4 regions of the Pseudoalteromonas sp. PSi26 genome follow, and region 4 is predicted to be linked to each of the others. Evidence: predicted binding sites of a transcription regulator. Region 4 holds the regulator's gene; each other region holds the start of a gene.
The links. Region 4 encodes sigma-54, which starts transcription at its own class of promoters, with help from an activator protein. Its sites were predicted from a motif close to GTTGGCACGNNNNTNGNNT; they were not measured.

Region 1: a site for sigma-54 is predicted at 949-967, ahead of ACFI34_RS03205 (flagellar basal body rod protein FlgF). Genes of this name have one in related genera too.
Region 2: a site for sigma-54 is predicted at 1,258-1,276, ahead of ACFI34_RS12015 (EF-hand domain-containing protein). Genes of this name have one in related genera too.
Region 3: a site for sigma-54 is predicted at 1,038-1,056, ahead of ACFI34_RS05260 (DUF2726 domain-containing protein). Genes of this name have one in related genera too.

Annotation. Positions count from the first base shown of each region.
Region 1 covers NZ_JBHNYT010000002.1:252,538-254,747, reverse strand. Annotated here, with positions in the region: gene flgG (flagellar basal-body rod protein FlgG) at 1-147, opposite strand, end outside; gene ACFI34_RS03205 (flagellar basal body rod protein FlgF) at 168-911, opposite strand; gene flgE (flagellar hook protein FlgE) at 1,068-2,210, opposite strand, start outside.
Region 2 covers NZ_JBHNYT010000010.1:20,865-23,074, reverse strand. Annotated here, with positions in the region: gene scpB (SMC-Scp complex subunit ScpB) at 1-547, opposite strand, end outside; gene ACFI34_RS12015 (EF-hand domain-containing protein) at 696-1,217, opposite strand; gene ACFI34_RS12010 (exonuclease III) at 1,436-1,867, opposite strand; gene xthA (exodeoxyribonuclease III) at 2,108-2,210, shown strand, end outside.
Region 3 covers NZ_JBHNYT010000003.1:305,065-307,274, forward strand. Annotated here, with positions in the region: gene mtnN (5'-methylthioadenosine/S-adenosylhomocysteine nucleosidase) at 1-290, opposite strand, end outside; gene ACFI34_RS05260 (DUF2726 domain-containing protein) at 405-998, opposite strand; gene folE2 (GTP cyclohydrolase FolE2) at 1,105-2,025, opposite strand.
Region 4 covers NZ_JBHNYT010000016.1:75,601-77,810, forward strand. Annotated here, with positions in the region: gene hpf (ribosome hibernation promoting factor) at 1-70, opposite strand, end outside; gene ACFI34_RS15935 (RNA polymerase factor sigma-54) at 97-1,596, opposite strand; gene lptB (LPS export ABC transporter ATP-binding protein) at 1,666-2,210, opposite strand, start outside.

The DNA of each region.
Region 1 (2,210 bases), on a different contig from region 4:
AATATTTTGATAAAGTAAATCTTCAAAAATAGCGCGGCTTTTTTTATAGCCTACCGTACTGGCATTCGCTAAATTGTTTGATATAACCGAAATATCGGTTTGCTGAGCGTCTAGCCCCGTTTTACTGATCCACAATGCTGGATTCATAATCGTGTCCTCATTTAAAGTTAAACTATGCGCATCAGCTGATCTTGTGATCTATCAAGATCTTCAGCTGTTTTCATCAGTTTTACTTGTAACTCAAATTGACGTTGATGGCTGATCATATCGACCATTTCGTGAACTGGGTTCACATTAGACATTTCTAAGGTACCGCTTAAAACTTTGACATTGGCAGAAGTATCAACAACCTCTCCTGCTTTAGGCCTAAATAAACCATCGTTCCCTTTTTCTAGTTGAAAACTATTAGCTTCAACCACCTTCAAGCGGTCAACTTCTTCTAAAAATGTAGCAGGCGCCCCCTGCGGGCGAACTTGAATTGCGCCGTCTTCACTAAATTCAATTTTTTCGATCGGTACTGGTAAAATGACAGGCCCGCCTTCGCCAATTACTTGACGACCATGGCTGGTCATTAACATACCTTCAGCGGTAATATTTAATGTACCCACCTTGGTATAAGCTTCATTGCCTGAGGCATCCTGCACGCTTAACCATGCGTTATCACTCATTGCAATATCGAGGTCTCTGCCTGTTTCGACTATGCCGCCAGAAGTCATATTAGAACCTGGGCGCTCTTGCATAGAAAACACACGTGATGGCAACCCTTCACCAAAAGCCTGCATAGAGCGAGCTTGTGCAAAGTCTGACTTAAATCCAGTAGTATTCGCATTCGCCAAATTATTGGCTTTAAGGGCCAGCCCCTGTAGGCTTTGTTTAGCGCCTGAGGCCGCAATGTAGACCATTTTGTCCATAGCATCGACTCATATTAAAAATCTCTATACACAAGAAATGCAAAATAGATGCCACAATAGGAAATGATGTGAAATGGTTATAAAACAAACTAAATGAAGTGAAATAAGAAGGGCCACTTGAAAAAGCAGCCCTTAAAAATGGTGTTAAGTATTAAATTAACGAATCTGTAAAATTGCCTGTTGTAGTGTTGAGTTTACCTCAAGCGCACGAGAGTTAGCCTGGAAGTTACGCTGAGCACTAATTAGGTCAACCAACTCATTCGTTAAATTCACATTTGATTGCTCTAGTGCTGATGAATTTATTGAACCTAAAGTACCTGAACCTGGTTCACCAGCAATTGGCTCACCTGACGTTAAGCTTTTTTTCCAAGCAGTATCACCAACTTGTTGTAATCCTTGTGAATTTGAAAAACGCACCATAGCAACTTGACCAAGGAATGTAGAATCACCGTTGCTGTAAGAGGCAACAACTTTACCATCGGTACCAATATCAATACCCGCTAAACGACCAACCGTAGCGCCATCTTGGTCTAGCGCTTTAACTTCAAATCGACTTGCGTACTGAGTAGGTACTTTATTTGTAGTGCCGGCTTCATCACGCCAATTAATATCAATATCATCTGGAAAACTTGCGCCATTTGTAAGCACATCTGATAAACCGACTGCTGCACCTGCACCACCTGGAACTGTTAATGGATTAAAGGTAGTCCCGGTGTTAGCGACACCATCTGTAGAGGTTGGTAAACCACTTGAGTCAAATTGAAATGTTGATAACGGTGTATAGGGAGCAGCAGTCTCTTCAACACCTGCGGGGCTAAATGATTTGCCATCTAAAGTAGCGTAAGTTTCCCATTCATTGTCATTCCCCGTTACTGCAGAATCAGTTTTAACAAAGAAAAACTGTAGTACATGAGGCTCACCCAGAGAATCATAAACCGTTGTTGATGTAGAACTATTATATGAAGCGCTCGTTTCTGGGTCGAAGACAATTGAAGGTGCATCTGCACGTGAATCTAAGTTAAATGAACTATATACATTAGCCGTTGCACGTGGTGAGCCCGATGAATCTGGAATTTGCAATGCAGACGACGTGCTCAAACTTACAGACGTTGTATCACCCGTTGCTTCATCAACTGGAAACCCCTGCAAATAATTCCCTTTAGCATCAACAACAAAGTTATCTTTATCTAATTTAAAAGCGCCTGCTCGCGTGTAGGTAAAATCTTGTGCGCCCAAATCTTGGCTCATCGCAAAGTAGCCCTCGCCTGTAATGGCTAAATCCAATGAGTTATTAGTGAA
Region 2 (2,210 bases), on a different contig from region 4:
TTATTTTACTTTCTTGTTGCGCAGGTAACGCAGGTAAGTTTTCTAAACCCGTTAATGAAAAATAATCTAAAAATTGTTTAGTAGTGGCGTATAAAGCGGGCTTACCCGGTACTTCTTTGTGCCCTACCACTTTCACCCACTCTCTTTCGAGTAAGGTTTTAATTATATTCGAACCCGTTGTTACACCTCTTACTTGCTCTATTTCACCACGCGTAATGGGTTGACGATAAGCAATAAGTGATAATGTTTCCAATAAAGCACGTGAGTATTTAGGAGCTCGTTCTTGCCATAGGTTACTCAACCAAGGGCTCAAACTACTACATGCCTGAAATCGATAACCACTACCAACTTCAACAAGGCGAATACCACGGGTTTGAAAGTGTGTTTGTATTGTTTCTATAGCCTCGTTTATACGTGACATAGAAATTGCAATATCCACTAAAACAGTGTCTTTAATATGGCGTTTACTTATGGGTTTGTCTGCAACAAAAATCGCAGCCTCAATGATTTCAACCAACTGCTCATCACTAATTCGCCGCCCAGCCATATACACTCTTAATAAATAAAAATACACAGCCATCTATTATGACAGAACAACCACTAACTAGGAAAATATATCTGGCAATTATCGAAAATTAGCTATAAAAAAAGCCAGTTAAAATAACTGGCTTTGATTTTTATGCTCTGAATTTTAATTAGCTGTTTTGAATTGACTCTAACGCTTCGTCTTCAGCTACAGATTTACCATATTTATTTATGTAGCCCATAAACTCATTTTTACTAATTCGCTTGTCTTCGTTTTTGTCCATATAACCAAAGTGATTTGAAATATCGTCGTCATTGCCTTCAACAACTGATATGTAACCATTACTATCGTTATCTAAACTGGCAAAACTACTTTCAATTTTGTCAAATTTTGCAATTTCAGCTTTAAAGGCTGATTCACTTACATCACTATCGGTTGCAACCTTGCCAGTGTTTAACTGCATGTAAGCATTAAATTCTTTACGACTAATTTCTTCATCCATATTGGTGTCGATATTTGAAAAGTGACCCCAAATATTATCGTCGTCAGCTTCAACTTTTGAAATAAAACCATCACTGTCGTTGTCTAGGCTTGCAAAGTCGCTGTCTATTTTATCAAGACCTTGATTAGATGCGCAGGCTGCTAAACTTAATGTTGCTAAAATAGTTGTTGCTAATGTTAACTTTTTCATAAGACGTGTCCTTCGTTGTTAATAAATGTCACAACAACTAATACAAGTCTGGTGCCAAAATAAAATAAACATAAATTTCAGTATCTTACAGAACCCCTGTGTATTATTTATTCTATTTTCAATACGTTAGCCTTGAAACCTTTTCAACCAACCTTGTAAATTTTGCAAAAAAAAGCCCAGCTGTAAAAGCTGGGCTCTCATTAATTTTGTCTTGCTAATTAAATTGCAGCGTTTTGATAACGCTTAACAAAGTCAGTAACTTTCTGACCGTTACATTTAAGCGAGTTTAAGTTACCGATTTTTTGGCGTACTGGCGCTAAACCTTGCTTTAATGCAGTCATACATAGTTGAGTTTCTTGTTGAGCGTCTTTAGCAAACACTTCTACTTTGTTTTCAGTTATATTGTTTGTTGAATCTTTCTTTGCAATATCACGGATATCTTGACCGTTACACATGATGCTCTGTGAGAAGCGTGATAAGTATACATTATGCTTAGCTGCTAATTTACGTGCCGCAGAAAAACCTTCGTTTGCGCTTAATACGCACAGCTTAGACTCAATTGAGCTGTCTTGGCTGAAGTAAGTGTTACTTTGAGCTGAAACAGAAGAAGATGCTAATAATGTTACCGCTAAAAATAATTGTGCTTTCATGAGAGATCCTATGTGAACGAGTTTGCCAATGAATTTGCGCGCATTATATAGCCAATTTCATGCATATCAATTGAATTTTTTATTTATTTTATAAATTAATACAACATTAACAATGTTTAAACTTTCACCAGCATTTGATCAACATTTACGCAGCTATTTTGTCATTTCAGACATGTTATGTAAGCTAATTTACTGATACAATTTGCTATCAAAATGAGAACAAATTTAAAGGTAAATCGAATGAAAGTGATTTCTTTCAATATCAATGGTCTGCGTGCTCGTCTTCACCAATTACAAGCTGTTATTGATAAACATCAACCAGACGTAATTGGCTTGCAAGAGA
Region 3 (2,210 bases), on a different contig from region 4:
TGACGAACTTCTGACGATATAACGACATCGCCAACACTTAATGATGGATCAAAACCGCCAGCAGACCCGGTGTTAATTACGCAATCAGGCTTAAAATTATCAATAAGTAATGTAGTTGCAATGCTTGATGCTACTTTACCAATACCTGATTGAACAAGAGTTACTGTGCAGCCCGCTAATTCACCAGTGTAAAATGTAAAACCTGCTTTAGTTAAAACAGCTGGGTTTTGCATTGCTTCACGCAAAATTTTAACTTCTGGCTCCATTGCGCCAATAATACCAACATTCATAGTGTTTGATTCCTGAGTTTGAATAGCTTGATTATACGTGAAGTTAGCAATAAAAAACAAAAAAGCGAGACATTTAAAATGCTCGCTTTAAATTCAAATTAAGTCACCTGATAATTATATTTCGGCTAATGCTGTTGAATGGGCTTTAGCTTGTGAGGGGGATAAAACAGCAGGTTTGTGAACTCGGTTACGTAATGGGCGCTGTGCTGTTGGTGCTGGTTTACCCAGTTTGAACATAATGGCATCGCGTACTTCTGATGGGCGATAGCCCGCTTTTACCTTCATGCGAATGTGTGGAATACCTGCAGCTTCTAAGGCACCATTCACAAACCAGTCGCGCTGGGCTTTGTGGCCATCTTTATTTGCGTTATTTACTAAATCAACAGCTGCCACGATGGTCATTTTTTCTTTGTCGATTAACACAAAATCAAGCTGCTTATTTTTGGCTTTAGCAATAGCGGCACGTTTTGATTTAGGTGATAAACCTTCTTTACAGTCGATCACATCAATAAGCTTAACTCGACTCACTATTTTATATTGATCGCCAATAGCGCGTTCTAACAGGTTTAAAAAGGCGCTTTCTACTTGCGTAAATACACTTTGTTTACGTTTAAAAGGATAAGGATTACCGCCGTCGTCACTAAATTTTGACGCGGCAATTGATGCACCTACCACTAATACTAAAATCGACAATAAAGCGAATTCCATACGGTAACTCCATAACAACAAATTGACACTGTTTTGTTAAAGCAAGTACCGTGCCCAAATATTGTATGTGATTTACCGAATGGTGATTTAAGTTAACGCAGGTGTTTTATGCCTTATACCCGCCATTAATACCTTTAACAGCAACCGCCACAGCGTCGTGGGCGTGAAGCGATTCGTAATGGTTTATTTGTAGCCAGTAATCTGCGTAACCGTCTGTTTCTAATATTGCTTTAATTTTACGCGCGGCATCTTCGCAGAACATTAAATTTTGCCCATTTAAACGGGCAAATTCTTGTTCATCTTCACGCTTTACTGCCGCTTGCACTGGCGTTTTAAGCTCGCCTTCAAGGGTATTTATTAAGTTAACTACATCAAACTCATTAATGTTGCTATTGAGTTTAACTTTTACGTTAGCAATTGAGCGCTGCGAGTGAGGGGTTGCCACAATGCCTTGTGTTGTGCCAAGCCACTCAAGTACCTCTTTTTGGTTGAGCGTGTCTTGGTTAAATTTTTCACTAAATGCGTTTTGTATTAGCTGGCGTGCAAGAGCCGCCGAGCAAGGGCAAGTTGATGAGTAGGTAACATCAACGGTTAGCTCGAAACTAATAATATTGTTTTCAATTGTACTTGTAAGTGTGATTGGATAGCTTTTCCAGCCAGCTTTGCCACTCAATAGAGACTTACGGCGAAGTGGTAGCTCAAATTTAAACTCAATCTGTGCCTTATTACTCAACCCTTCATGGCTAGATATAAACGTATTTAGTGCTTGGCTAATTGTTTGAGGATTTACTTGTTGCTCTGTTGAGAGTAAATCAAGCGCTAAAAATAGGCGCGACATATGAATGCCTTTGGCGTCTTCTTTGTGCAAGTTAACAAATGCTCGGGCTTTGGCATTAACAGTAACAGGGCTTAAATCACGCGATTCAAAAATAAATGGCAGTTCAATTTCACCCATGCCAACCCAGTCTAATTTACCTGTTTGTAATGCAGGAGCGGTGTCAGCTATATCGGGCATATTGGTTTGCATGCTATGTTACTCGTTATTGGCAATGATAAGGCGCATTATTTTACACGAAATAATCAATGGCTGAAACGAGGACTTTACTGCCCGCTAAAATTGCGTATGAATATTTTCTGTTTTTGTCGCACAACATGAAAATAGCGAATAGAAAAATGCTAAAATCTGTAAATAGCATTGCCTTTCTTATATTT
Region 4 (2,210 bases):
ATTTGGTATTTATATAGTCTCTTAATGAATCAGTTAGTTCTACATGACGACCAGTTAAATTTAGTTGCATAAGCATTACCCTCTTTGTTTAGCGTCTTAAATCAGGCTCTTTCGCTGATTTGACGGTGGAATAGCAAGAGATTCGCGATATTTTGCGATTGTACGTCTTGCTACTTTAATTCCTTGCTCAGCCAATATATCCGCAATTTTGCTATCACTCAATGGTTTTGCTGAGTTTTCTGCTGCGATTAATTTTTTAATAAGTGCACGTATCGCTGTAGATGAACATTCCCCACCATTTTCGGTGCTTACGTGGCTTGAGAAAAAGTATTTAAGCTCAAATATTCCACGCGGTGTGTGCATATACTTTTGAGTAGTTACACGCGAAATTGTTGATTCGTGCATTTCTACCATTTCGGCAACATCATTTAAAACCATAGGTTTCATGGCTTCTGGGCCGTGTTCAAAAAAGCCTTGTTGTTGCTTTACAATACAGTTTGTCACTTTTAAAAGCGTGTCGTTTCTGCTTTCTAAACTTTTTATAAACCATTTAGCTTCTTGTAAATGTGAGCGAATAAATTGGCTATCACCGCTCGATTTAACTGTACGCGACATTGCAGCATACTGACTGTTTACACGAATTTTTGGCATGCTGTCTGGGTTTAGTTCAACTACCCAGCGGCCTTTAATTTTCTTAACCGACACATCAGGTATTACATACTCAGACTCTTCTCGCACTATTGTGTCTGCAGGCTTTGGATTAAGCGTATGAATAAGTGTCATTACTTCTTTAAGCTCATCTTCTTTGAGCTTCGTTTTTTTCATTAATGTACGGTAGTCGCGAGCAGCTAACAAATCTATGTGCTCGGTTAAAATCATTTTTGTTTCATCAATAAAAGGGGTGCCTTTATCAAACTGATTTAACTGAATACATAAACATTCTTGTAAGCTTCGTGCTGCAATACCCACTGGGTCAAATAGCTGAATGCGCTTTAAAACCGCCTCTATTTCATCAAGTTCAACCTCAACGTCATCGTCGTTATCTTGATTAAAGCTCTCTAAAATCTCTTCGCAACTGAGTGTCAGTATGCCTGAATCATCCACCGCTTCAACTATTGCAATAGCAATGGCTTCATCTGTAGGGCTAAATGGCGTTAATTGTAATTGCCACATTAAGTACTCGTGAAGCGTTTCAGTTGATGCGCCCTGATATATAGACTCATCTTCAGGCATTGGGCCTGAAGAGGATGCAGGGGCTGCACTCATGTACTCATCCCAGCTAACGTCCATTGCCATGTCGTCACTTACGGTATCTTTAGCAAGGGCTTCACCACTGTCTTGTTCGAACTCGCTGGGGGCTTCATCGGCAGATGCGCTTACTGTAACTTCATCGTTATCCGCTTTTTGCTCATTTTTGCCCGCAAGGTCATCGGCATAGTCTTGCTCCTCAACCTCAAGTAATGGGTTGCTGTCGAGCGCTTCTTGTATTTCTTGCTGAAGATCCAATGTGCTTAATTGCAGCAAGCGAATAGCCTGTTGCAACTGAGGTGTCATTGTAAGTTGCTGGCCCATGCGCAGCTGTAGTGATTGCCTCATGTATCTCTAACAATCCTTTTAAGTTGTTATAATTAATACTAGCAGATGCTTATAAATAAGGCGTAAATGTTACAGCCTAAATTGCTCGCCTAAATATACATCGCGTACAGTTTTATCATTTAATACGTGTTCAGGGGTACCAGAAGCAATCAGTTCCCCATGAGAAACAATGTAGGCTTTTTCACAAACATCAAGGGTTTCTCTCACATTGTGGTCTGTTATTAATACGCCAATACCACGGTTTTTTAGGTGTTCAATAATTTTTTTAATATCTAATACTGAGATAGGGTCAACACCGGCAAATGGTTCGTCTAACAAAATAAACTTTGGATCTGCAGCTAAAGCACGTGCAATCTCCACTCTACGACGTTCTCCGCCCGATAATGCCATACCTTTGCTGTCGCGAATGTGTTGAATGCTAAATTCATCTAATAGATTATTCAGTGTATCTTCTCTGGCTTGCTTAGTGAGCCCCTTTCGAGTTTCTAAAATAGCCATTAAGTTTTGATACACCGTTAGCTTTCTAAATATAGACGACTCTTGTGGTAAGTAGCCAATGCCTAATCTAGCACGACTATGCATAGGTAAAAGCGTAATATCATTCTCGTCGATAG